4 regions of the Pectobacterium parmentieri genome follow, and region 3 is predicted to be linked to each of the others. Evidence: predicted binding sites of a transcription regulator. Region 3 holds the regulator's gene; each other region holds the start of a gene.

Region 1 (5,680 bases), 1.3 Mb from region 3:
CGGGCTGGTGCCGATAACCGGCACACCAGCGGCTTCCAGCGCACGCGCCAGTTTCAGTGGCGTCTGGCCACCGTACTGCACGATAACGCCTTTTGGCTTCTCGATACGGACAATTTCCAGTACATCTTCAAACGTTACCGGCTCAAAGTACAGGCGGTCAGACGTATCGTAGTCTGTTGAAACGGTTTCAGGGTTACAGTTGACCATGATGGTTTCATAACCATCTTCGCGCAGCGCCAGCGAGGCATGGACGCAGCAGTAGTCAAACTCGATCCCCTGACCGATGCGGTTCGGCCCACCACCCAGCACCATGATTTTGTCACGATCCTGAGTCGGGTTGGCTTCACACTCTTCTTCATACGTGGAGTACATATACGCCGTATCGGTCGAGAATTCCGCCGCACAGGTATCGACGCGCTTATAAACTGGGTGAAGATCAAATTTATCGCGCAGCTTGCGAATTTCGCTTTCCGCCACGCCAGCCAGTTTCGCCAGACGCGCATCGGCAAAGCCTTTACGCTTCAGCATGCGTAGGAAATCGGCATCCAACGCAGTGATACCTTTCTCTGCAACCTGTTCTTCCAAACGCACCAGCTCTTCAATCTGCACCAGGAACCAACGATCGACGTTGGTCAGGTTAAACACGCCATCTACGGACATCCCGGCGCGGAAGGCATCCGCGATGTACCAGATACGCTCGGCACCAGCATCTTTCAGCTCGCGGCGGATCTTGGTCAGCGCTTCAGGGTCATCCAAATCAACTTTCGGATCGAAGCCCGTTGCGCCCACTTCCAGACCACGCAGTGCTTTTTGCAAAGATTCTTGCTGTGTGCGACCAATCGCCATCACTTCACCGACAGATTTCATCTGTGTGGTCAGACGGTCGTTGGCACCCGCGAATTTCTCGAAGTTGAAACGTGGGATCTTGGTGACAACGTAGTCGATAGCGGGTTCGAAGGACGCTGGCGTACGGCCACCAGTGATGTCGTTCATCAACTCATCGAGCGTATAACCTACCGCCAGTTTGGCGGCAATTTTCGCAATCGGGAAGCCCGTCGCTTTAGAGGCCAGCGCGGAAGAACGTGATACGCGCGGGTTCATTTCGATAACGATCAGGCGACCGGTTTTCGGGTTTACCGAGAACTGAACGTTAGAACCGCCTGTTTCTACGCCGATTTCACGCAGTACCGCCATCGAGGCGTTACGCATGATTTGATATTCTTTATCGGTCAGCGTTTGCGCTGGCGCAACGGTGATGGAGTCACCGGTGTGGATGCCCATCGCATCAAAGTTTTCGATGGAGCAGACGATGATGCAGTTGTCGTTCTTATCACGCACCACTTCCATCTCATACTCTTTCCAACCGATCAGTGATTCATCGATCAACAGCTCTTTGGTTGGCGAAAGATCCAGTCCGCGTTCACAGATCTCTTCGAACTCTTCACGGTTATAAGCGATACCGCCACCGGTGCCGCCCATCGTAAAGGAAGGACGGATAATGCACGGGAAGCCAACGTCAGCCGCTACAGCCAGCGCTTCTTCCATATTGTGTGCAATACCGGAACGTGCGGTATCCAGACCGATTTTTTTCATCGCGACGTCGAAACGGCGGCGATCTTCTGCTTTATCAATCGCATCCGCCGTTGCACCAATCATGGTGACACCGAATTCGGCCAGCACGCCCTGACGTTCCAGCTCCAGCGCACAGTTCAGCGCGGTCTGGCCACCCATCGTCGGCAGTACCGCATCTGGACGCTCTTTTTCAATGATTTTACGCACCACTTCCCAGTGAATCGGCTCGATGTAAGTTGCATCGGCCATTTCCGGGTCGGTCATGATGGTTGCTGGGTTGGAGTTCACCAGAATAACGCGGTAACCCTCTTCACGCAGCGCTTTACACGCCTGTGCACCCGAGTAGTCAAACTCACACGCCTGGCCGATGACAATCGGGCCTGCGCCCAGAATCAGGATGCTTTTAATATCTGTACGTTTTGGCATTTTCTCGCTCCTGATTATTTAGCTGAAGAACGGTAAGTCTGAATCAAGTCAATAAAGTGGTCGAACAGCGGCGCGGCATCATGCGGGCCAGGGCTGGCTTCTGGGTGCCCCTGGAAGCTGAACGCCGGTTTGTCAGTACGGTGAATTCCCTGAACCGTGTGGTCAAACAAGGATTTATGCGTGACGCGCAGTGTGTCAGGCAGATTAGCTTCATCCACCGCAAAGCCGTGGTTCTGTGCGGTGATCATCACACAGTCGTTATCCAGATCTTTTACCGGATGGTTGCCACCGTGGTGACCCAGCTTCATTTTGATGGTCTTCGCACCGCTCGCCAATGCCAGCAGTTGGTGACCCAGACAGATACCGAATACCGGAATATCCGTTTCCAGGAAGGTTTTGATCGCGCGAATTGCGTAGTCACACGGTTCCGGGTCACCCGGGCCGTTAGAGAGGAAAATACCGTCTGGATTAAGCTTCAGTACGTCCTCAGCAGGTGTCTGCGCTGGAACGACCGTCAGGCGACAGCCGCGATCCACCAGCATACGCAGAATGTTGCGTTTCACACCGTAGTCATAAGCCACCACGTGGTAAGGCAGGTCGCTTTCGTTTTTCGCCGCAGGCAATTCACCTTCCAGCGTCCAGCTTCCCTGTAACCAGCTATAGCTTTCTGCCGTCGTCACTTCTTTGGCCAGATCCATCCCTTTCAACCCTGGGAAAGCTTTCGCTTTCGCCAAGGCGACAACGGCATCCGGTGCATCGCCCGCGATGATGCAGCCATTCTGTGCGCCTTTTTCACGCAGCAGACGGGTTAGTTTACGGGTATCGATGTCAGCGATGGCGACGATGTTGTTGCGTTTGAGGTATTCAGAGAGGCTTTCTTCACTACGGTAGTTGCTGGCAATCAGAGGTAAATCGCGAATAACCAGACCTTGAGCCTGTACAGATGGGGATTCTTCATCGTTGGCATTGGCGCCAACATTACCGATATGGGGATAAGTGAGAGTGACAATCTGGCGGGAATAGGAAGGATCAGTAAGGATTTCTTGATAACCGGTCATCGACGTATTGAAGACCACTTCCCCCACTGCCAATCCTTCTGCCCCAATGGCCCGACCGTGGAATTGGGTTCCGTCTTCCAGAACCAATAGCGCTGACTTAATCAAAACACCCTCCAAGGAATAAACAATCACGTTATTTGCATATTAATTCAGATTCGAGCCACTAAATCAATGCAAAAACTACCTGTAAGGCCAATTTTTGGCAAATTGGGCGCATTTTAATGATGGTCTTCCCGATTGTCTACCCAAACCGCTTTTTTTCTCTTATTTTTATGCTTTCCGAAATAAATAACCGCCCACTGACGTAAAAAGCCGTATCAACTCAGACAAGTAAACGGTTGCGAGACAATTTTGTTAAAATAAGGGCGACAAATAACCAATAAAGGACATTTAGGAAGTAAGGAAGGTAAACCATCACGAAAAAAGAGAATAAAACACACATAAAAACCGGTGATAACAACAAAAACAAACCAAAAATGAAAAAATAAAGGCGAACACAAAAAAGCCCACCTTTTTCATATAGATATATTTTTGTTATAAAAATAAAATACTACAAATCATCTAAAGAAAGCACATCTCTCATATCAAAAAGACCATCTTCCTTAGAATTAATCCAGATAGCCGCTCTTACTGCACCATTAGCAAACGTCATCCGACTGGATGCCTTGTGGGTAATCTCAACCCGCTCGCCAATATCAGCAAACATCGCCGTATGTTCACCGACAATATCGCCAGCCCGCACGGTAGCAAAGCCAATGCTTTTTGGATCGCGCTCACCGGTATGGCCTTCACGCGCGTACACTGCACAAGACTTTAGATCGCGTCCCAGCGCATCGGCAATCGCTTCGCCCATCGCCAGCGCGGTACCAGACGGCGCATCCACTTTGTGGCGGTGATGTGCTTCAATGATTTCGATATCAGTATAGTCGCCCATGACCTTGGCGGCTTTTTCCAGCAGTTTCAGCATGACGTTGACGCCAACGCTGAAGTTCGCCGCAAACACAATCCCGATATCCTGTGCAGCCTGCTTAATCGCCGCCTTGCCTGCGTCATCAAAGCCGGTCGTCCCAATAATCATGCCCTTACGGTGCTGGCGACAAAATGCCAGATGCGCGAGCGTACCTTCCGGTCGGGTGAAGTCGATCAAAATATCGAAATCATTCTGCACGGCATCCAGGCTTTCATTCACGGTGATACCGTTTTTACCCAGCCCCGCCAGCTCACCAGCATCGCTTCCGATCAGGGACGAGCCAGAACGTTCGAGTGCCGCGCCCAGTACCACACCGTCCATTTGCTCAACAGCCTGAATTAGCTGACGCCCCATACGGCCGCCCGCACCGACCACCGCAATACGGATGGATGAATCTTTCATAATGTCTCTCTCTTTTTGATCCTGACGACATAAAAATAACATCAGGTTAACGGGCGCTGCGCACTATCGCCAGCGGATTTACCGCCAGATTAGAAAATACTGTTTGAAGCCGCAGAAAATCAGCAAAACTGTCTAGCTACAGCCAGCAGAATCGCGTCGGAAAACGATGAAAAGCCTTAAGGCGTTTGAAGATAAGCAAAAACGGTCAGAAATAAACCATACGGGATAACGCATAAAAATTCATTTTTATGCATTACCATTTTCATGAATGGATACAAGGGGAGATAGAGACGGGAATAACAGCGATAGAGCCGAAGCCCTATCGCAGAAACAGACTAATCGATCTGTTTCACTTCAACACGCAGTTCTTTCGGCACTTCAAAGACGATGTTTTCTTCACGCCCTTGCATTTCAACCGCAACCTTGCCGCCTAATTCTTTCAGGCGCTGAATCACCTGTTGAACCAAAATATCCGGGGCCGATGCCCCTGCGGTGACGCCAACCTGCGCAACGCCCGTTACCCATGATTCCTGGATATCTTCGGCAGCATCAATCAGATAGGCCGCTTTCCCGGCTCTCTGCGCCAATTCAGCAAGGCGGTTGGAGTTTGAGGAGTTTTTAGAGCCCACAACAAAAACGACATCCGCCTTATCCGACAAATGACGAACCGCTTCCTGACGATTGGTCGTGGCATAGCAGATATCATCTTTACGCGGGCCGACAATCTGCGGGAAACGCTCACGCAAGGCATCAATCACCGCATAGGTGTCATCAACAGAAAGCGTGGTTTGCGTCATAAAGCACAGATTACTTTCATCTTTTACCTGTAGCTGCCAGACATCCTCAGGGGACTCCACCAGATACATGCCGCCATCTTCACTGCTGTACTGCCCCATCGTCCCTTCAACTTCAGGGTGTCCGGCATGCCCGATAAGAATCGCTTCGACACCTTTCTTACTGGCTCTGGCAACTTCCATATGCACCTTGGTTACCAGAGGACAGGTCGCATCGAACACCGTCAGGTCACGATTTTTGGCTTCATTACGTACCGCTTGCGAAACGCCATGTGCCGAGAAAATCAGAATCGCACCATCCGGCACATCTTCGATCTGCTCAATAAAAATCGCGCCGCGTTCGCGTAAGCCATTAACCACATAGCGATTATGTACCACTTCATGACGGACGTAGATCGGCGTACCAAAAAGCTCCAGCGCACGTTCCACAATGCTGATAGCCCGATCGACACCGGCAC
Region 2 (5,680 bases), 2.4 Mb from region 3:
GAGCTATTACGCTTTCTTTAAATGATGGCTGCTTCTAAGCCAACATCCTGGCTGTCTGTGCCTTCCCACATCGTTTCCCACTTAACCATGACTTTGGGACCTTAGCTGGCGGTCTGGGTTGTTTCCCTCTTCACGACGAACGTTAGCACCCGCCGTGTGTCTCCCGTGATAACATTCTTCGGTATTCGTAGTTTGCATCGGGTTGGTAAGTCGGGATGACCCCCTAGCCGAAACAGTGCTCTACCCCCGAAGATGAATTCACGAGGCGCTACCTAAATAGCTTTCGGGGAGAACCAGCTATCTCCCGGTTTGATTGGCCTTTCACCCCCAGCCACAAGTCATCCGCTAATTTTTCAACATTAGTCGGTTCGGTCCTCCAGTTAGTGTTACCCAACCTTCAACCTGCCCATGGCTAGATCACCGGGTTTCGGGTCTATACCCTGCAACTTAACGCCCAGTTAAGACTCGGTTTCCCTGCGGCTCCCCTATTCGGTTAACCTTGCTACAGAATATAAGTCGCTGACCCATTATACAAAAGGTACGCAGTCACCTAACAAGTAGGCTCCCACTGCTTGTACGTACACGGTTTCAGGTTCTATTTCACTCCCCTCGCCGGGGTTCTTTTCGCCTTTCCCTCACGGTACTGGTTCACTATCGGTCAGTCAGGAGTATTTAGCCTTGGAGGATGGTCCCCCCATATTCAGACAGGATGTCACGTGTCCCGCCCTACTCATCGAACTCACAACTTGTGCATTTTTGTGTACGGGACTATCACCCTTTACTGTGCGACTTTCCAGACGCTTCCACTAACACACAAACTGATTCAGGTTCTGGGCTCCTCCCCGTTCGCTCGCCGCTACTAGGGGAATCTCGGTTGATTTCTTTTCCTCGGGGTACTGAGATGTTTCAGTTCCCCCGGTTCGCCTCATTACGCTATGTATTCACGTAATGATAGTGTGTCGAAACACACTGGGTTTCCCCATTCGGGTATCGTCGGGTATAACGCTTCATATCAGCTTACCGACGCTTATCGCAGATTAGCACGCCCTTCATCGCCTCTGACTGCCTAGGCATCCACCGTGTACGCTTAGTCGCTTAACCTCACAACCCGAAGGTGTCTTGAATAAATCAAGGTCACGTTCGCGCTGCGATTATTTGAGAGACTCATTGACAGACTGATGCATCACGACGCACCCGAAGGTCATCGTGTTTTCTCAGCCGTCATGTTTCAATTTTCAGCTTGTTCCAGATTGTTAAAGAGCAATATCGTAAACATGACTCCAAAGAATCATCTTTAAGATATTCGGTGATAATGTCTTTCACTCATTATCGGATTGGCGTCCCCAAGGGGATTCGAACCCCTGTTACAGCCGTGAAAGGGCAGTGTCCTAGGCCTCTAGACGATGGGGACACGAAAAATCCGTACCGAATCAGAAATTCGGCACTATCGCGTCAGCATGAGTCTACACTCATGACATCAACAGGTGCGCTTGCTCAGTATTTTCATCAGACAATCTGTGTGAGCACTTCACTTAACACACATCTTTTTGGTAAGGAGGTGATCCAACCGCAGGTTCCCCTACGGTTACCTTGTTACGACTTCACCCCAGTCATGAATCACAAAGTGGTAAGCGCCCTCCCGAAGGTTAAGCTACCTACTTCTTTTGCAACCCACTCCCATGGTGTGACGGGCGGTGTGTACAAGGCCCGGGAACGTATTCACCGTAGCATTCTGATCTACGATTACTAGCGATTCCGACTTCATGGAGTCGAGTTGCAGACTCCAATCCGGACTACGACGTACTTTATGAGGTCCGCTTGCTCTCGCGAGATCGCTTCTCTTTGTATACGCCATTGTAGCACGTGTGTAGCCCTACTCGTAAGGGCCATGATGACTTGACGTCATCCCCACCTTCCTCCGGTTTATCACCGGCAGTCTCCTTTGAGTTCCCGACATTACTCGCTGGCAACAAAGGATAAGGGTTGCGCTCGTTGCGGGACTTAACCCAACATTTCACAACACGAGCTGACGACAGCCATGCAGCACCTGTCTCACAGTTCCCGAAGGCACTAAGGTATCTCTACCGAATTCTGTGGATGTCAAGAGTAGGTAAGGTTCTTCGCGTTGCATCGAATTAAACCACATGCTCCACCGCTTGTGCGGGCCCCCGTCAATTCATTTGAGTTTTAACCTTGCGGCCGTACTCCCCAGGCGGTCGACTTAACGCGTTAGCTCCGGAAGCCACGCCTCAAGGGCACAACCTCCAAGTCGACATCGTTTACAGCGTGGACTACCAGGGTATCTAATCCTGTTTGCTCCCCACGCTTTCGCACCTGAGCGTCAGTCTTTGTCCAGGGGGCCGCCTTCGCCACCGGTATTCCTCCAGATCTCTACGCATTTCACCGCTACACCTGGAATTCTACCCCCCTCTACAAGACTCTAGCCTGTCAGTTTTGAATGCAGTTCCCAGGTTAAGCCCGGGGATTTCACATCCAACTTAACAGACCGCCTGCGTGCGCTTTACGCCCAGTCATTCCGATTAACGCTTGCACCCTCCGTATTACCGCGGCTGCTGGCACGGAGTTAGCCGGTGCTTCTTCTGCGGGTAACGTCAATCGACAAGGTTATTAACCTTATCGCCTTCCTCCCCGCTGAAAGTGCTTTACAACCCGAAGGCCTTCTTCACACACGCGGCATGGCTGCATCAGGCTTGCGCCCATTGTGCAATATTCCCCACTGCTGCCTCCCGTAGGAGTCTGGACCGTGTCTCAGTTCCAGTGTGGCTGGTCATCCTCTCAGACCAGCTAGGGATCGTCGCCTAGGTGAGCCATTACCTCACCTACTAGCTAATCCCATCTGGGCACATCCGATGGCAAGAGGCCCGAAGGTCCCCCTCTTTGGTCCGAAGACGTTATGCGGTATTAGCTACCGTTTCCAGTAGTTATCCCCCTCCATCAGGCAGTTTCCCAGACATTACTCACCCGTCCGCCGCTCGTCACCCGAAGAGCAAGCTCTTCTGTGCTACCGCTCGACTTGCATGTGTTAGGCCTGCCGCCAGCGTTCAATCTGAGCCATGATCAAACTCTTCAATTTAAGATTTGTTTGATTTGCTGAACTCGTCAGCGATGCTCAAAGAATTAAAACTGTTTATTCGTAATGAATTTCACTGTTGTTCACTCTTCAAGACTTTTTATATCGTTAAGATACGGTCTTGTGAGTGCCCACACAGATTGTCTGATTATATTGTTAAAGAGCAGTGCGTTGCGGTCTTATCCGCTTCGCGAGGTGGCGTATGTTACGCTTATCACCTTCAGAGTCAACGTTTATTTTAAAGCGTTTTCTCTTTCTTTATCGACCCGGTTGTGAGTCACAGCGCCGTGTCGATGGAGGCGCATTATAGGGACTTCTCGACCTGCCGCAATAGGTATTTTAAAGAAAAATGACTGTTTGCTGCATTCCACAGCAAAACCCCACCTTATACCTATTTTTGCACAAACTTATCCACAGAAAGCATTCTACTCAAAAATTGACGAGCATCACGCAAACGTTTTCGCTACAATTCACCCCATTCAAAATCGTCGTATTTTTGCGAACGCTAACTGAATATTTCTCTTTATTCCGCAATCATTGCTCTGACAAAGACGATATTCACATACCGTTCTTTACTGACTACCCAAATCCAGGGGATAACACCATCATGCAACAACGTCGTCCAATTCGCCGCGCTCTGCTCAGCGTTTCTGACAAAGCAGGTATTGTCGAATTTGCTCAAGCTCTGTCCCACCGTGGCGTCGAGCTCCTTTCAACGGGCGGAACCGCCCGTTTGCTGGCTGATGCTGGCTTAGCCGTGACAGAAGTCTCCGACTACACCGGTTTCCCGGAAATGATGGATGGGCGAGTAAAGACCCTGCACCCGAAAGTACACGGCGGCATTCTGGGACGGCGCGATCAGGATGATGCGATCATGGCGCAGCACGACATCAAGCCGATCGATATCGTTGTTGTGAACCTGTACCCGTTTGCTCAGACCGTCGCCCGTGAGAACTGCACGTTAGAAGATGCCGTTGAGAACATCGATATCGGTGGCCCGACGATGGTACGCTCCGCCGCCAAGAACCATAAAGACGTCGCTATCGTGGTTAAGAGCAGTGACTACAACACTATTATTAATGAAATCGACGCCAACGAAGGTTCATTGACCTACGAAACCCGTTTCGATTTAGCCATTAAAGCCTTCGAACACACCGCCGCATATGACAGTATGATTGCCAACTACTTTGGCGCACTGGTTCCGCCTTACCACGGTGATACCGATAAGCCATCTGGCCACTTCCCGCGCACGTTGAACCTGAACTATATCAAAAAGCAGGACATGCGCTACGGCGAGAACAGCCATCAGCAAGCGGCCTTCTATATAGAAGAGAATATTCGCGAGGCCTCGGTCGCCACTTCTATACAGTTACAAGGCAAGGCGCTGTCTTATAACAACATCGCCGATACCGATGCTGCACTGGAGTGTGTGAAGGAATTTGCCGAGCCAGCCTGCGTTATCGTTAAACACGCGAATCCGTGTGGTGTCGCGATTAGCGGCTCAATTCTTGATGCCTACGAACGCGCCTATAAAACCGACCCGACATCCGCATTCGGCGGCATTATCGCCTTCAACCGCGAACTGGATGAAGAAACGGCACAGGCCATCATCAGCCGTCAGTTTGTCGAAGTCATTATTGCGCCATCCGCCAGCGAGGCTGCTTTGAAGGTTACCGCAGCCAAACAAAACGTGCGTGTCCTGACCAGCGGTAGCTGGCTGCAACGCGTTCCGGCTCTGGACTTCAAACGCGTCAACGGCGGTTTGTTGGTACAGGATCGCGATTTGGGTATGGTCGATGCGTCTCAACTGCGTGTCGTGACCGAGCGCCAGCCGAGCGAGCAGGAATTACGCGATGCCCTCTTCTGCTGGAAAGTGGCTAAGTTCGTTAAATCCAATGCGATTGTGTACGCACGTGACAACATGACCATCGGGATAGGTGCCGGTCAGATGAGCCGCGTTTACTCCGCGAAAATCGCCGGAATCAAAGCGGGCGATGAAGGGCTGGAAGTCAAAGGTTCCGCCATGGCCTCCGATGCATTCTTCCCATTCCGCGATGGTATTGATGCCGCCGCTGCCGTTGGCATTACCTGCGTGATCCAACCGGGCGGCTCTATCCGTGATGATGAAGTCATTGCCGCCGCCAACGAACACGGCATTGCGATGATCTTTACCGACATGCGCCACTTCCGCCATTAATTCTGGAGCTGACCGAAATGAACATTTTAGTAATTGGTAATGGCGGACGCGAGCACGCGCTAGCGTGGAAAGCTGCACAGTCACCGCTGGCAAAACAGGTTTATGTTGCTCCGGGAAACGCGGGCACCGCGCTTGAACCCGCGCTGACCAACATCGATATCGCCGCAACCGATATTCCGGCGTTAGTCGCCTTTGCCCAGGAAAACCACATCGATTTAACCATCGTTGGCCCAGAAACGCCGTTAGTTATCGGGGTTGTGGATGCGTTTCAGAGCGCAGGTCTAAAAATCTTTGGCCCGTCACAGGCCGCAGCACAATTAGAGGGTTCTAAGGCCTTTACTAAAGATTTTCTGGCACGCCATAACATCCCGTCGGCGGAATACCAGAATTTC
Region 3 (5,680 bases):
TGGGTTTAATGCGAAAACCGATGCCTTGCTGGAAGTCGCGGCGGTAACATTAAAAATGGATCAAGACGGTTGGTTACAGCCAGATGAAACCCTACATTTTCATGTTGAGCCATTCGAAGGTGCGATTCTAGAGCCTGCAGCGCTGGCGTTTAACGGTATTGATCCCACCAATCCGCTACGCGGCGCGGTGAGCGAATACGATGCGCTGCACGAAATTTTCAAAGTTGTGCGTAAAGGGATTAAAGATCAGGGCTGTAACCGCGCGATTATCGTGGCGCATAATGCCACGTTCGATCACAGTTTTATGGCAGCGGCAGCGGATCGTTGTAGCCTGAAACGTAACCCGTTCCACCCTTTCGCCACGTTCGATACCGCCGCGCTCAGCGGGCTGGTTCTGGGCCAGACGGTTCTGGCTAAAGCCTGTATTACCGCCGGCATTGCGTTTGATTCCAGCCAGGCGCACTCCGCGCTGTATGACACCAACCAGACCGCATTATTATTCTGTGAGTTGGTTAATCGCTGGAAACGTCTGGGTGGGTGGCCACTTGCGCTGGAAGAAAACGCTGCCGAAGACGCGTCAACCGAAGACTGAGAAAACGCGAAAATTAGTGGTAAAAAAACAACGGGTGCCATAAGGCACCCGCTGGAATATTCACGCTCACAACATAACAATACTTAGCATTGTTATTACATATGCTTAAAGCATTACTCTTGCTCGGCCTGCTGCGCTTTGTATTTATCAGCCGTTTCTTTGATCAGTTGTTGCAGTTCACCGCGCTGAAACATTTCAACCACGATATCACAACCGCCAACCAGCTCGCCGTCCACCCACAACTGTGGGAATGTCGGCCAGTTCGCGTATTTTGGCAGCTCAGCACGAATATCCGGGTTCTGTAAAATATCAACATAAGCAAAGCGTTCGCCACAAGAAGACAATGCCTGAACGGTCTGTGCAGAAAAACCGCAGCTTGGCAATTTTGGGGAACCTTTCATGTACAGCAGAATCGGGTTTTCAGCAATTTGGCGCTGAATTTTTTCAATTGTCGGTGTCGTCATCTTTTTGCTTCCTTAAATCTATAGGATGGCTAACGTCCAAAACGCTAGCCATGAGTCGCCGTCAGAGTGTTAAGACAGCGACATTGACTCAATGATATTGTACCGATGCCACTGGCTACAAAAAAACGCCATTTTTTGTAGGGTTATTTTTCTATCTCGATTATTCAGCATTGATGAAATCAACGCCAGAAAACGCTGATAAATCAAACGAAAAAATAACTATTAACGTTTTTTCACTATTCTGTATGAATAAAGCGACCGTGCCCACTTTTTTATGACGCCGTTTTCAGGAATACTGTGCGGATTGAGCGAGTTAAGGATTATGTTCGGTCACTTTTATTATGCGCTTATTTATTACTCTTTTTATATTATTTTTCAGCAACCTATCCCTGAACATCGTTCAGGCTGCGCCGCATACCCCGCATTCTGCACCGAAGAAAAGCACCGTTGAAGAAACGAATAAGAAAGGTCGTCAAACAAAGGGTAATGCTAAATCACCGACGCCAATCAAAAGCAAAAAACCAGAACCCATCGCAGTCAGCAATAAAACCAAATCTCGCACGGCGAACAAATCGACAGAAAAGGCATCATCACGGACGCAAGGCAACACACCTGCGCTAGTGAGAAAAAACCTTAAAAAGCTGAAATCTGGAGAAGATAAGCAAACAATCGCACAGACCAGAGTCAAAACCGGGTTGAAGAAGGCCACGCTCAAAGGGAAAGTGGATAAAGAGCCACCAACCACAGAAAAAGGGATGACGCTGAGTGCGGCACATAAAAAACGCTATCAGCACGCCAAAACGACAGCAATGAATAAGTTGATGAGCCAGATCGGTAAACCTTACCACTGGGGCGGTTCATCTCCTTTTACCGGATTCGACTGTAGCGGACTGGTCTATTACGCGTATAAAGATGTCGTTAAGATCCAAATCCCACGCACCGCAAACGAAATGTACCATCTGCGTGATGCCGCGCCGATTAAAAAGAGTGATCTGGAAAGTGGCGATCTGGTCTTCTTCCGCATCAATAATCGTGGTGCGGCCGATCACGTCGGGGTTTATCTGGGGGAAGGCAAATTTATCCAGTCACCGCGTACAGGTTCAGATATTCGTATCAGCAAGCTAAGTGAAGATTATTGGCAGGAGCACTATGTTGGAGCGCGTCGCGTAGTGACACCACAGACGATTCGTTAAGAGACGATTCGTCGAACAGAAGCGTATTCAGACACGTTTATTCGCCATAAACCTGTCTGAATACCTAACCCGCGCAAAAGCACTGAAGGATTAGTTCAACACCGCAATGAAACTAAACGCGATGATCACAGCCAACGAGCCGACGGTTGTCAGCAAAGACATCTTCAGATCTGTATCCATAAACCACTCCTTATTAGCAAACAAATTTCATCTGAAACTTCATCTGAAAAAAAAGACGCCCCCTTCACAGCCGAATCTGCTTAGGCAGTTAAGGCGACAAATAATAGGGTTATTATGATTCTTTCATAATTCTAGCGAAAAATCTCCGACGAATGCGTCACTAATAGTATAAATTAGCCCTTTCACTTTCATGATAAATCGGACACAATCCGCTGTTTATGAAAGCGCTGCGTATCAGTCGAAAAACGTCAAGCCAGATCCCTTCGGTATAACATTCGGCACTCTCCTTCTGAAATCCTGTTTTTTAGCTTAGAAGAAGAACTTTAAACGTAGGCAAACGATTAACAATATACTTACGTCTGTAACAGGTAAGTTCAGGAGTCATTTTTAGATGGCAACGATTAAAGATGTGGCAAAACGTGCTGGCGTTTCCACCACAACCGTATCGCACGTGATCAATAAAACACGTTTCGTCGCCGAAGAGACTAAGGCAGCCGTCAGGGCAGCAATCAAGGAATTGCACTATTCGCCCAGCGCCGTCGCCCGCAGCCTCAAAGTTAATCACACTAAATCTATCGGCTTGCTGGCCACATCCAGCGAAGCACCCTATTTCGCTGAGATCATTGAAGCAGTCGAAAACAGTTGTTATGCCAAAGGTTACACGCTGGTGCTGTGTAATTCTCATAACGACATCGGTAAACAGCGCGCTTATCTCTCGATGCTGGCGCAAAAACGCGTCGACGGCCTGCTGGTCATGTGTGCCGAATACCCGCCAGAACTCTTGGGCATGTTGGAAGATTATCGCAGCATTCCCATGGTCGTCATGGACTGGGGGCAGATGCACAGCGATTTCACCGATACCATCATCGATAACGCCTTTGAAGGCGGCTATATGGCGGGTCGCTATCTGATTGAACGCGGCCATCGGGATATCGGTGCCATCCCAGGGATACAAGAGCGCAACACGGGGAACGGGCGCTACCTTGGCTTTTTAAAAGCCCTGAAGGAAGCCGACATCACCGTGCGCGATGAATGGGTCGTGCGGGGCGATTTTGAACCGGAATCCGGTTATAAAGCCATGCATCAGATTCTCGCGCAAAAACAGCGACCCACCGCCGTATTCTGTGGTGGCGACATCATGGCGATGGGTGCCATTTGTGCGGCAGACGAATTGGGGTTACGTGTACCACAGGACATTTCGGTGATCGGTTATGACAATGTGCGTCACGCGCGTTTCTTTACACCGGCACTGACTACCATCCATCAGCCGAAAGAGCGTCTGGGCCAATCCGCCTTCTCTATGTTGCTGGATCGGATTACCAGCAAGCGCGAAGATGCACACGTCATTGAAGTGCATCCGACGCTGATTGAACGCCGCTCGGTTGCCGACGGCCCGTTCCGCGATTATCGCCGCTAACCTCGGCGATCCAACATAGACCGATTTTCTTAATTCCTGCCTGCTTCCCTTGTCAGCTTCAGCCAATTTTCTTGTACGTTGGCTGAAGCAGATTTAAACTGAAAACTGCGTTTCACTTTCACTGATAACACCCCAAATAGCGATAGCCGCACGTAAGTAAGCGGATACGCGTTTTTTGCCAATGGGCAGATAACCACCTGCTTATGTGCAAATGTCTTCTTCATTTTTCTCTGGTGACAGCCGATACATCGGCTGCGGTAAGTGCTGTCCAGGTATGTTTTTCCATACTTTCACACGTGAAAAATTTAGGAGACATCATGGGTACACCTTATGCAAAAGAACAGCGTAGCCATACCTCGCCCTGGTTCAACATCATGCAAGACAGGTTAGCCACGGCGGATATCGCCATTAACGGCCCCCGCCCTTTTGATATCTGCGTCAACCACCCTGATTTTTTTAAACGCGTCTTGCAAAAAGGTTCGCTGGGATTAGGTGAAAGCTATATGGACGGATGGTGGGAGTGTGAACGGCTGGATATCTTTTTCCATCTCGTCCTACGCGCCGGGCTAAAGAATACACTCCCCCGCCGTCTGCGCGATCTTATGAGGATCGCCGCCGCTCGCGTCACGAATTTACAATCCCACCGACGCGCCCGAGTGGTCGGCGAACGGCATTACGATTTGGGTAATGACCTTTTTGCCCTGATGCTGGATCCTTACATGCAATATTCCTGCGCTTACTGGAAACAAGCGCAAACGTTGGAATGCGCGCAGGAAGATAAGCTCACCCTGATTTGCGAAAAACTTCAGCTCAAGCCCGGCATGTCTCTGCTGGATATCGGCTGCGGCTGGGGCGGGCTTGCTGAGTTCGCGGCACGTCGCTACGGTGTTTCCGTGTATGGCATCACCATTTCCAGGGAACAGCAGACGCTGGCACAACAGCGCTGTCAGGGGCTGGATGTCATCATTGCGTTACAGGATTACCGCGATCTCGATCGGCAATTTGACCGCGCAGTATCGGTAGGCATGTTTGAGCATGTCGGGCCGCGCAACTATGACAACTACTTTAGCGTCGTGCGGCGTAATCTAAAGCCAGATGGGTTGTTCCTGTTACATACCATCGGGGGCAACAAAACGGCCTCTTATAGTAACGATCCCTGGATGCATAAATACATCTTCCCCCACGGCTGTATTCCATCCATCCAGCACATTGCGCAGGCAAGCGAGCCTTACATGGTGATGGAGGACTGGCACAACTTCGGCACCGATTACGATCGCACATTAATGGCGTGGCATACGCGCTTTCAGCAAGGATGGCCCCAGCTTTCCACACGCTATACTGCCCGCTTCCGTCGGATGTTCAGCTACTATCTGAACGCGTGTGCCGGAGCCTTCAGAGCAAGAGATCTTCAGCTCTGGCAGGTCGTCTTCAGCATTAATGGCATTGACGGTGGATTACGCGTTTTGCGTTGAGAAGAAGAGGAACCGGATGAGCACATCCATCCGGTTTAACAAAATAGGCAACACAAAACTTAATCTTCGCTACCGAGTTCGCTCGCCTGCTTGCTGGCGAGCACACGCTCGACGGTATCCACCACGGCCTGAGTTTGTGGGTCGATTTCAATATTAATGCGATTCCCCAAACGTTTCTGCCCTAGCGTTGTGCGATTCAACGTTTCTGGAATTAAATGCACGCAGAAACGCCCGCGAGTCACCTCGCCCACCGTCAGGCTGATGCCATCAATCCCGACAAAACCTTTGTGCAGCACGTATTTCATCAGCGCTTCATCTGCCAGGCGGAACCAAATCTGGTGGTTGTTCTCTGAAACCTGGAT
Region 4 (5,680 bases), 2.3 Mb from region 3:
GCTCACGAAAGGCTGGCTAAGCCTTGAGCGGCGGTGTAAAGTTCCTGATGAGAATGGCTATCACTAATAACCCAGGAGGAAGACATGCACTCTCATCAGCATCACCACAGCACTGAGAAATCAGCCTGCTGCAATAACAGCGTTCACCACGCGCCACGCAGCGCCAAAAGCTGCTGCAACGAGCACACCCAGCATTCGAACCACGCCGACCACAGTTGCTGTTCAACCAAGCATACGTCCGATGCCACCGTTCAGACCGCATGTGGCACAGAGCAGCACTCGTCAGACAGCGGCGGTAGCGCGGATTCAGACGACCCCGACGGTGGCGACAGCGACAGGCCCCGATCCCACCAGCGTTTCAGTTGGAAAATCAGCGGGATGGATTGTCCCAGTTGCGCACGTAAAATCGAAAATGCCGTAAAAAATCTCACCGGAATTGAACAAGCCAAAGTGCTGTTCGCCACCGAAAAATTGGTGGTTGATGCCTACACCGATATCCGTCCTCAGGTTCAACATGCCGTTCAGCAAGCTGGCTTCACCTTGCAGGACACTGCACTCCCCATCGCACCACCCGACACGTCTACCGTGCGTCGTTTCGTGCATGAATATGGTTTCTTAATACTTTTCACGTTGCTGGCTGCTGCAAGCTGGGGACTTTCCCTGCTAAGCGAGCGCAGCGGGCAGATCGCGTTTATCGCAACTACCCTTGTCGGGCTGATTCCAATCCTGAAAAAAACGGTGCAGCTCATTCGCACGGGTACGCCTTTCGCGATTGAAACGCTAATGAGCGTGGCTTCCATCGGAGCGCTCTTGATTGGTGCCACCACCGAAGCCACCGTTATTTTGCTGCTGTTTATGCTGGGCGAATATCTGGAATCTTACGCGGCAAACCGTGCACGACGGGGCGTAACCGCACTGATGGCACTGCTTCCTGAAGATGCTACGGTCGTAGGAAACGGGCAGCGACGCCTCGTCCCTGTTGCGAGTCTGGTGCCCGGCGATGTCATTGAAGTCGCTCCCGGCGAACGGCTCCCTGCCGATGCAGAACTCTTGAACAGCGACGCCAGCTTTGATGAAAGCGCCCTAACCGGCGAGTCGGTGCCGATTGAGCGCACACCCGGTGAAAAAATTGCCGCTGGTAGCTTGTGTGTCGATCGGGTCGTGCAGTTGCGAGTGGTTTCACAACCGGGCAACAGTGCCATCGACCGTATTCTGCAATTGATAGAAGAAGCAGAAGAGCGCCGCGCACCGATAGAACGCTTCCTCGATAAGTTCAGCCACTACTACACACCTGCCATTATGCTGCTGTCGCTGTTAGTGATTCTGGTGCCGCCGCTGCTGCTGGCACAACCGTGGCAAGAATGGATTTATCGCGGTCTGACGCTGCTGTTAATCGGCTGTCCGTGTGCGCTGGTGATCTCAACGCCTGCGGCGATTACCTCTGGGCTGGCCGCCGCAACACGCCGTGGAGCGCTAATTAAAGGCGGGGCAGCGCTGGAATCGCTGGGCAGCATCAAGACTATCGCATTTGATAAAACCGGCACGCTGACGGAAGGCAAGCCGCAGGTGACGGACGTGTTACCCGCAGCAGGTATTAGCGAAACGGCGTTGCTGACGCGCACCGCTGCGGTGGAATCAGGTTCACACCATCCGCTTGCCAAGGCGATCGTCCAGCATGCGTTATCCAGCAGCACGTTCCTGCCGCTGGCGGAAAACCGTAAAGCGCTGGCGGGTGTCGGCGTTGAAGGCACGATAGGCAGCAAACGGATTCAGGTCAGCGCCCCAAGCCGCATCGCAACCAATCTGCTTGATGCCGACTGGTTGCAACGGGTCGATATGTTGGAAAGCGAAGGGAAAACCGTCGTGGTGGTGCAAGAAGACGACAGGCTGCTCGGCTTGTTGGCATTGAGTGATACGTTACGCCACGATGCGCGTGAAGCGTTGGATGCCTTGCAGCAATTGGGGGTCCGCGGCGTCATGCTCACGGGCGATAATCCCCGCGCAGCGGCAGCGATTGCAGCGACATTGGGGATCGATTACCGAGCCAGCCTGCTCCCTGCCGATAAGGTCACAGCAGTCAGCGAACTGAGTCAGCAGCACCCCGTGGCAATGGTGGGCGACGGTATCAACGACGCGCCAGCCATGAAAGCCGCAACCATCGGCATCGCGATGGGAAGCGGTACGGATGTGGCGCTGGAAACCGCCGATGCAGCATTAACCCACAGCCGCCTGACCGGGCTAGCGGCCATGATCAGCTTGTCACGGGCAACGCAGCGTAATATTCGTCAGAACATTACCATCGCGCTGGGGCTGAAAGCGGTATTTCTGGTCACCAGTATTCTGGGCATTACCGGGCTGTGGCTGGCGGTGCTGGCGGATTCGGGCGCAACGGCACTGGTCACGGCCAACGCGCTGCGGCTGCTGAGAAAACAGGACTAATCGCAGTCTACGGTGCGCGGTGCAACGCCGCGCACCTGCGGCTTGAAGTATGACGAGTATCAGTGACCCTTGCGCAGCAGATACCGATAGGGAAGCTGCTCGGTCTCCTGCGCCAGAAGCTCATGCTCCATATACACGCAAAAACCGGGAATATCGCGAGTGGTGGCCGGATCGTCGGCAATAATCAGCAGCGTTTGCCCGGTTTCCATCTGGCGTACCGTCTTACGTACCATCATCACAGGCTCAGGGCAACGCAGCCCCTGGGCATCAAGGGTTTTATCCGGGTTGGTAAAGGGATCGGTCATCAACGTTCTCAGTGCTGGAATCAAAAAACCGCCTTAGTTTACGCGGAGGATTTCCCGACGCAAGCGACGACAACGTTTGCGCACAAAACAACCATCCGTTCTCGGTAAAACACATTGCATTAGCGAAACAATTGCGTATTATGCCGCCGCGTTGCAGCATAAATCTGCACGTTATCCCTTGGGTTCCCTAACCCCAATAACCAAAAAGGTCACATTATGTATCGTTTTACTCCCCAGCAGCGGCTTACGGCGCTGATCTGGCTGTCGTTGTTCCATGTCCTGATCATTACGTCGAGTAATTATCTGGTTCAGCTCCCGGTATTGATTTTCGGTTTTCATACCACCTGGGGCGCATTTACCTTTCCGTTTATTTTTCTGGCCACTGACCTGACGGTTCGCATTTTCGGTGCGCCGCTGGCGCGTCGTATCATTCTGACCGTCATGGTGCCTGCGTTGGTGATTTCCTATCTCATTTCATCACTGTTTTATCAGGGATCGTGGCAGTCATTTGAGTCGTTGAATCAGGTGAATATCGTCGTGGCACGTATCGCCTGCGCCAGCTTCATGGCGTATGTTCTGGGCCAGATTCTGGATGTCCACGTCTTCAATCGGCTGCGTCAGAAACGCGCGTGGTGGGTGGCACCCGCGGTTTCAATCGTGTTTGGTAATTTTAGCGACACGCTGGCCTTTTTCTTCATCGCGTTTTACCGCAGCACCGATGCCTTCATGGCAGCAAACTGGATCGAGATTGCGATGGTGGATTACGCCTTCAAGTTGCTGATCAGCCTGGCCTTCTTCCTGCCGATGTACGGCGTCATGCTGAACATGGTGCTCAAACGTCTGAGTGAGCAGAAAGGCAGTCTCGGCTATCACTCCGTCAGCAGTCACCATTAATACCATTCGGGCGGCAATTTACGCCGCCTTTTCTCCTTAAATCACTTATCGTTTTGTAAAAAAACGCAGGCGTCAACAACGGTTTGCAACAACAAAACGCTTGTTTTTGCTATCTGAATAAGGTGCCATACTGTTATTACCTATTTCAAAAGATGACCTGTTTCAAAAACGAGAGAAAGGGAACCTATGTCGAATGTAATCAAATACCTCGGTGTCGGCCTGCTTGTCGGCCTGCTTGCTGCCTGTGATGGCAAAACGGATGACGCCGCAAAAGCGGGTGCACAAGATAAACCCGCCGCAGAAGCCAGCGCGGGCCAGAACATTGAATTATTGGAGGGTAAAATTGCGTTTACTCTACCAGCCGATATGAGTGACCAAAGCGGTAAAGTTGGTACACAAGCAAACAACATGCACGTTTACGCGAATGACAACGGGCAGAAAGCCGTCATCGTGATTCTGGGCGATGACACCACAGACGAGTTGACCGTGCTGGCGCAGCGCCTGGAAGATCATCAGCGCACGCGTGACGCCAACCTTCAGGTCGTTACCAACAAAACCATCGACGTTGACGGCAAGAAGTTGCAACAGCTCGACAGCATTATCACCAGCAGCGGACAGCAGGCTTATTCCTCTGTGGTGTTAGGCAAAGTGGAAAACCAACTGCTGACCTTGCAGATCACGCTGCCAGCCGGCAATCAGCAACAGGCACAGAGCGAAGCAGAAGGCATCATCCACACGCTGAAGCTGAAATAATCGGCCTTATCGTCTGGGAGTAGCCACCTCGGTGGCTACTCTTGTTCGATGGCAGGGCGCTGAGTCAGTCGCCACGTCAGCGCCAGACCACATAGCCCCAGCAACGCCGCCGCCAGATAAATAGAGGCGATACCGGTATAGCTCATCAGCACGCCCGCCACTGGCCCGACGATGCCCAATGACAGGTCGAGGAATATCGTATAGGTTGCCAGCGCACTACCCTGATTCTGTGGTGATACCGCCTTGACGGCAACGACGCCCAATGCCGGGAACACCAGAGAGAAACCCGCTCCCGCGAGGAATGCCCCCACTTCCGCCATGAGCGGTTGCGTCGCGCCCCACACCAGCAGCAGGCCCACGATCTCAACCACAAAGCACGCCATCGCTACGCGCAGTCCGCCAAACCGCTGAATACTGTTGGGGAAAACCAGCCTCGCCCCAACAAAAGCACAACTGAAAATAGTCAACGTCAGCGCAGCCCCATCCCAATGACGATCGGCATAAAACAACGTGATAAACGTGGCGATCACGCCGAAACCCGCGGAGGCGATCGCCAGAATAATGCCGTAAACCCAGACTTTCCCCAGCACTTCGCGGAAGGGAATCTTTTTCCCCGGCGCGACCTGCACGGCTGGACGCGGCAGCGCAAAGATAATCGCCACGGCCGCACTCAAAATGATGCACACGGAGAGCAGCTTTAGCCCGCCAACATGATTGAGCCAGACGCCGAGCGGTGCGCCAATCGCCATTGCGCCGTAAGTCGCAATACCATTCCACGAAATCACGCGCCCGATATGTCGGGAACCCACGACGCCAACCCCCCAGAGCGTTGCACCTGTACCAGCGAAACTCTGTCCTGCACCCAGCACGACGCGCCCGAGACACAGTAGCAGCAGCGTGATCGCGGGCGATGCATCGCTAAATGCGGCAAGCAGGTAAAACACCCCGCTCAACATAACGCCCACCAATCCCCAGACGACGATTTTCTTCGGCCCTTTTTCATCAGCGCTGCGACCGGCATGGGGACGGCTCAATAGCGTGGAGAAATATTGCAGGCTGATCACCAATCCGGCCCAGAATGCGCTATAGCCAAGGTGGTCATGCACGTACCCCGGCAGTACCGCCAACGGCAGGCCAATGTTCAGATAGCTGGCGAAGTTGAACGCCACAATCGAAACGATGCGTAAATTGAGGCGCAGACCACTCAACGCCGGTTCGGATGGGGAAGGTGTTGGCATGGAAAATTCACTCGCTTAACGTCCGTGTATGACGTACGTTCAGAAAAACAT

The links. The regulator PurR, encoded in region 3, represses purine synthesis genes. The targets are predictions, from matches to a motif close to CANGCAAACGTTTGCNTG.
Region 1: a site for PurR is predicted at 3,384-3,401, ahead of carA (glutamine-hydrolyzing carbamoyl-phosphate synthase small subunit). Genes of this name have one in related genera too.
Region 2: a site for PurR is predicted at 3,539-3,556, ahead of purH (bifunctional phosphoribosylaminoimidazolecarboxamide formyltransferase/IMP cyclohydrolase). Genes of this name have one in related genera too.
Region 4: a site for PurR is predicted at 2,810-2,827, ahead of tusA (sulfurtransferase TusA). Genes of this name have one in related genera too.

Annotation. Positions count from the first base shown of each region.
Region 1 covers NZ_CP015749.1:4,898,528-4,904,207, reverse strand. Annotated here, with positions in the region: gene carB (carbamoyl-phosphate synthase large subunit) at 1-1,998, opposite strand, end outside; gene carA (glutamine-hydrolyzing carbamoyl-phosphate synthase small subunit) at 2,013-3,161, opposite strand; gene dapB (4-hydroxy-tetrahydrodipicolinate reductase) at 3,607-4,428, opposite strand; gene ispH (4-hydroxy-3-methylbut-2-enyl diphosphate reductase) at 4,764-5,680, opposite strand, start outside.
Region 2 covers NZ_CP015749.1:3,796,020-3,801,699, forward strand. Annotated here, with positions in the region: rRNA gene A8F97_RS17230 (23S ribosomal RNA) at 1-1,101, opposite strand, end outside; tRNA gene A8F97_RS17235 (tRNA-Glu) at 1,336-1,411, opposite strand; rRNA gene A8F97_RS17240 (16S ribosomal RNA) at 1,552-3,094, opposite strand; gene purH (bifunctional phosphoribosylaminoimidazolecarboxamide formyltransferase/IMP cyclohydrolase) at 3,699-5,288, shown strand; gene purD (phosphoribosylamine--glycine ligase) at 5,306-5,680, shown strand, end outside.
Region 3 covers NZ_CP015749.1:1,197,846-1,203,525, reverse strand. Annotated here, with positions in the region: gene rnt (ribonuclease T) at 1-592, shown strand, start outside; gene A8F97_RS05345 (Grx4 family monothiol glutaredoxin) at 706-1,056, opposite strand; gene A8F97_RS05340 (C40 family peptidase) at 1,398-2,249, shown strand; gene cydH (cytochrome bd-I oxidase subunit CydH) at 2,340-2,429, opposite strand; gene purR (HTH-type transcriptional repressor PurR) at 2,821-3,846, shown strand; gene cfa (cyclopropane fatty acyl phospholipid synthase) at 4,164-5,318, shown strand; gene A8F97_RS05325 (riboflavin synthase) at 5,378-5,680, opposite strand, start outside.
Region 4 covers NZ_CP015749.1:3,952,143-3,957,822, forward strand. Annotated here, with positions in the region: gene A8F97_RS17940 (zinc/cadmium/mercury/lead-transporting ATPase) at 85-2,439, shown strand; gene tusA (sulfurtransferase TusA) at 2,499-2,744, opposite strand; gene A8F97_RS17950 (7-cyano-7-deazaguanine/7-aminomethyl-7-deazaguanine transporter) at 2,961-3,638, shown strand; gene A8F97_RS17955 (DcrB family lipoprotein) at 3,825-4,391, shown strand; gene A8F97_RS17960 (MFS transporter) at 4,427-5,629, opposite strand.